2 regions of the Streptomyces sp. NPDC056948 genome follow, and region 1 is predicted to be linked to the other one. Evidence: riboswitches for the same ligand, from Rfam matches in the RefSeq annotation. Region 1 holds a riboswitch; the other holds the start of a gene.
What was found. A riboswitch is a leader RNA that binds a small molecule or an ion and turns the genes downstream of it on or off. The one in region 1 is predicted to bind cobalamin.

Region 1 (2,191 bases):
GTGCGCCGCCGCGTCGATCGGCAGCACGCGGCTCAGGCCCTTTCGGCCGTGGACTCCTCGGCGTCCCGCTCCCGCGCCTGCTGCTCACCCTGCCGCCGGCCCCGGCGCAGACCGAAGTAGTAGGCGAGGACACCGGCGCCGAGCGCCGCCTGCAGGGAGAACAGGGCCGACTCGATCTCACCCGACGGCGGCTCGTACAGCGGCGAGAACCAGGGCTTGTAGTCCGGCTCGATCTCGGTGATCGCCGTCTCCGCCTCACCGTCGGCGCCCGTGAACGGCTCCTCCTTGTGGTCGCCGAGGCCGAGCGCGAGCGGCAGTACGGCGAGCGCGATCACGGCGAGCAGCAACAGGAGGTTGATCTTCGTGTTCTTCTTCATCGGGCCACTGCCTCGGTCTCGGTCACGGACTGCTTCTTGGCGAGGAGCACACCCAGCCGGGTCAGTTCTCCCTTGCTGGACTGCACCAGCAGCCGCATCACGAGCACCGTCAGCAGCCCCTCGCTCACCGCGAGCGGGATCTGGGTGACGGCGAAAATGGTGCCGAACTTGCCGAGCGCGCCCACGAACCCGCTGCCCGGGTCGGGGAAGGCGAGCGCCAGTTGCACGCTGGTGACGCAGTACGTGGACAGGTCGGCGAAGAACGCCCCGAAGAAGACCGCGACCATCAGCGGCACGTCGTACCGCCGCAGCAGTTTGTAGACGGCGTATCCGGCCCAGGGCCCGACGATCGCCATGGAGAAGACATTGGCGCCGAGCGTGGTCAGACCGCCGTGTGCGAGCAGCAGCGCCTGGAAGAGCAGGGTGATGGTGCCCAGCACCGCCATGATGGGTGGCCGGAACAGGATGGCCCCCAGGCCCGTTCCGGTGGGGTGGGAGCAACTGCCGGTGACCGACGGCAGTTTCAGGGCGGACAGGACGAACGTGAAGGCACCGGAGGCACCGAGGAGCAGGGTGCTCTCGGGGTGCTCGCGCACCTCACGGGTGAGCGACCGGACCCCGTGGACGACGAACGGCGCCGACGCGACGCTCCAGGCGACCGCGTGTGCGGGCGGCAGAAAACCCTCGGCTATGTGCATGGCTCAGCAGACCCTCTCCAGCACCTCGTGGATGGTTGACGCGCCTTGGCCGGTCTCCTGGCTGACGGGTACCACCGCCCGTACTCCGCCTTCCCGGGTCACAAGGACCCAGTGGCTGCCCGTGAGGGCCGGAGCCGGACTTCCCGATTCACAGTGGCGAGGGCCGCACCGGCATCACACCGGATTTCCCGTTCACCAAGGCGTGGTGACAGTAGTGCCGAGATAAGGACGATGACAAGCCACCCAAGGGGGCGCGCGAGGGGGCGTCCGCTCGCACACCGGCGCAGGGCCGCTCAGTCGTCGCCCCCGTCGTCATCGTCGTCCCCGTTCTCCCAGGTCTGACGGGGCTTGTCCTGCTGGGGTTTGTCCGCCTTTCGCGGTGGGTCGGCCGTCTCCTGCGCCGGAGCCGTCGGGCTCGGCGTCGCTTCGACGGGGGTCGCGGGAGGGGGCGCGGTGGTGGACGGGGTGATATCGGCCACTGTGCCGGCGGCCGGAGTGCCGGCGGCCGGAGTGCCGGCGCCCGGATCCGTGTCCGCCGCCGGAGCCGAGGAGAGGGGTGAGGCCGAGTCGGCGGACGGTGTGGCGGCGGGGCTGCTCGCGGAGGGGGACGCGTCGGGTTCCGTGCCCTCCGTCGCGGTGTCGTCGGGCGAGAACCACAGCATGCCGGCGAGCATCGCCGCGGCGAAGAGCGCCGCCGCGGCGACCGTCGCGGCCGCCCTGCGCCGGTTGTCGGTGCCGCCCCGGGGCGCGGCGCGACGCGAACGGCCGGCCTGGGCCGCGCGGCCGGTGCGCAGCCCCGGGGCGCCGGGCAGCGCGTACGTGGCCGGGTTGCGGGTCTCGGCGGCCGGATACGGCCTCGGCGTGGCGGACGTCACCGGGGGCGCGGCCTCCGGCAGCGGCTCGGGCAGTCCTCGCCAGGCGCCGCCGGCGAACCACTCGGCGGTCTGCTGGGCGGTGGGCCGGTCCTCGGGCTGCTTGGCGAGCAGGCCGAGCAGGTAGTTCTCGAAGGCCGGCGGGAGTCCGGCGACACCGAGCTCGCGAGGCGGTACGGGCGCGGAGTCGAGGTGCTGGTGGAGGAGCGCGACGGCGGTGTCGGCCTGGAACGGCGGTCGGCCG
Region 2 (2,191 bases), on a different contig from region 1:
CCGGGGCCGCTGTTCGATGAACTCCCGGGTCTCGGTCTCCAGCACCAGGCAGTCCACGGAGGCGGCCCGCAGGATGTTGCCGATGGTCAGCCCGGCGGGACCGGCACCCACCACGACGACCGGGAAGTGTTGCGGGGCATCGGAGTTCGAAGGGGAGGAGGCGTGGGTCATGCGCCCAATTATGAAGCCCCGAGCCGGGGGATCTCGATCGCCGGACAGCGGTCCATCACCATCTCCAGGCCCGCGGTCCGGGTGCGGTCGTACGCCGCCGCGTCGATGACGCCGAGCTGGAACCACACCGCCCCGGCGCCCTTCGCGACCGCCTCGTCCGCGACCGCTCCGGCGAGGTCGCTGTTCACGAACACGTCCACGACGTCCACGTCGAAGGGGATGTCCGCCAGACTGGCGTACCCCTGCTCGCCGTGCACGGTCTCCGCCTTGGGGTGCACGGGCACGACGCGCTTGCCGTACCGCTGGAGCACCGCGGCGACGCCGTACGCCGCGCGCTGCCGGTTCGACGACAGGCCCACCACGGCCCAGGTGTCGCCGAGCTCGGTGAGGATCCTGCGGACCGTTGCGTCGTCGCCGTACACCGGCGGCCTCCTCGGGAGTCGTGGAAGAGCTGCTGTCCGGGCAACGACGCAGGGCGCGCGGTGATTCCCCGATGCCCTCCGTGATAGCTTGCCGAGGCCAGTCGAACCCATGTACGTGGGTCAGGGAATCCGGTGCGAATCCGGAACTGACGCGCAGCGGTGAGGGGGACGGGCGGGGCCGCGGCCACTGAACGGCTCGTATGCCGTACGGGAAGGCGCCCCGCACCGGATGAACCCGAGTCCGAAGACCTGCTGGCGGCCCCCGCGGCCGGCCGGCGGCGGGGGAGCACCGTACGACCGGGCTCCGCGATCGGGCCCTCGACGTCTGAGGACTGGTTTCCTTGCCCCTCGCCCGACCCGCCCGTGCCGCCGTCCTGCTCGCGGCCGGCTCCCTGCTCATGACCGGCTGCGGGGGCTCGAAGGCCCCCACGGCCGACGCGGCCGCCACCCTCGACAACTGCGGCCGGAAGGTCCGGGTCGACAAGGCGCCCCGGCACGCCGTCTCCCTCAACCAGGGCACCACCGAGATCCTGCTCTCCCTCGGTCTCGCCGACCGGATGGCCGGCACGGCGACCTGGACCGACCCCGTGATGAAGGGGCTGGAGAAGGCCAACGCGAAGGTGCCGCGCATCGCCGAGAACAACCCCTCCTTCGAGCGGGTCCTGGACTCCGAGCCCGATTTCGTCGCCGCGTCCTTCGTCTCCACCCTCGGCAAGGGCGGCGTCGCCACCCGCGACCAGTTCGAGAAGCTCGGCGTGCCCACCTACGTCTCCCCGTCCGACTGCGCCGGCAAGGACAACTCGGGCGGCGGCGACGGCAAGCGCGACAAGGCGCTGGGCATCGACGCCGTCTACGGCGAGGTGCGGGACCTCGCGACCGTGTTCGGAGTGAAGGACCGCGGCGACGAGCTCGTGGCCTCCCTCCAGCAGCGGATGAAGAAGGCCACGCGGGGCATCGACGCCTCGGACGTCTCCCTGCTGTACTGGTTCGCCAACTCCGAGTCGCCCTACATGGCCGGCTGCTGCGGAGCGCCCGGCATCATGACCCGAGCCCTCGGCGCGAAGAACGTCTTCGACGACACCCACGAGGAGTGGCCGCAGGTCAACTGGGAGACGGTCGCCGACCGCAACCCGGACGTCCTCGTCATCGGCGACCTGACCCGCGACTCGGAGACCGCCGAGTCGGCGAAGCGGAAGATAGCCTTCCTGGAGTCCGATCCGGTCACCAAGAACATGGACGCCGTCAAGCACAAGCGGTACGTGCTGCTCAGCGGGCAGGCCATGAACCCGACCATCCGCACGGTCGCGGGCGTGGAGAAGGTCGCGGCCGGACTGCGTGAGTTCGGGCTCGTGAAGTGACCGTCCGCGGGCCGGCGCTCGGTGTCGCGGGCGCCATGCTGCTGGTGGTCTCCGTGGCCCTGGCGATCACCATCGGACCGGCCGACATCCGGGTCGGGGACGTGTGGTCCGTCGTCGCGTCCCACCTGGGGATCGGCAGCTCCGACCTGACACCGATCCGGGACGGGATCGTCTGGCAGCTACGGCTGCCGCGCACCCTGCTCGCGGCCGTGTGCGGGGCGGGACTCGCCGTGTGCGGGG

Region 2: linked by a shared signal. The riboswitch ahead of ACFTZL_RS22650 (ABC transporter substrate-binding protein) and the one ahead of ACFTZL_RS04185 (energy-coupling factor ABC transporter permease) in region 1 are both predicted to bind cobalamin.

The regions. Positions count from the first base shown of each region.
Region 1 is NZ_JBHUQX010000018.1:21,047-23,237, forward strand. Features, by position in the region: gene cbiQ (cobalt ECF transporter T component CbiQ) at 1-27, opposite strand, end outside; gene ACFTZL_RS04180 (energy-coupling factor ABC transporter substrate-binding protein) at 33-377, opposite strand; gene ACFTZL_RS04185 (energy-coupling factor ABC transporter permease) at 374-1,075, opposite strand; cobalamin riboswitch at 1,105-1,312, opposite strand; gene ACFTZL_RS04190 (protein kinase) at 1,369-2,191, opposite strand, start outside.
Region 2 is NZ_JBHUQX010000174.1:3,718-5,908, reverse strand. Features, by position in the region: gene ACFTZL_RS22660 (4-hydroxybenzoate 3-monooxygenase) at 1-171, opposite strand, end outside; gene ACFTZL_RS22655 (CoA-binding protein) at 180-593, opposite strand; cobalamin riboswitch at 675-865, shown strand; gene ACFTZL_RS22650 (ABC transporter substrate-binding protein) at 992-1,951, shown strand; gene ACFTZL_RS22645 (FecCD family ABC transporter permease) at 1,987-2,191, shown strand, end outside.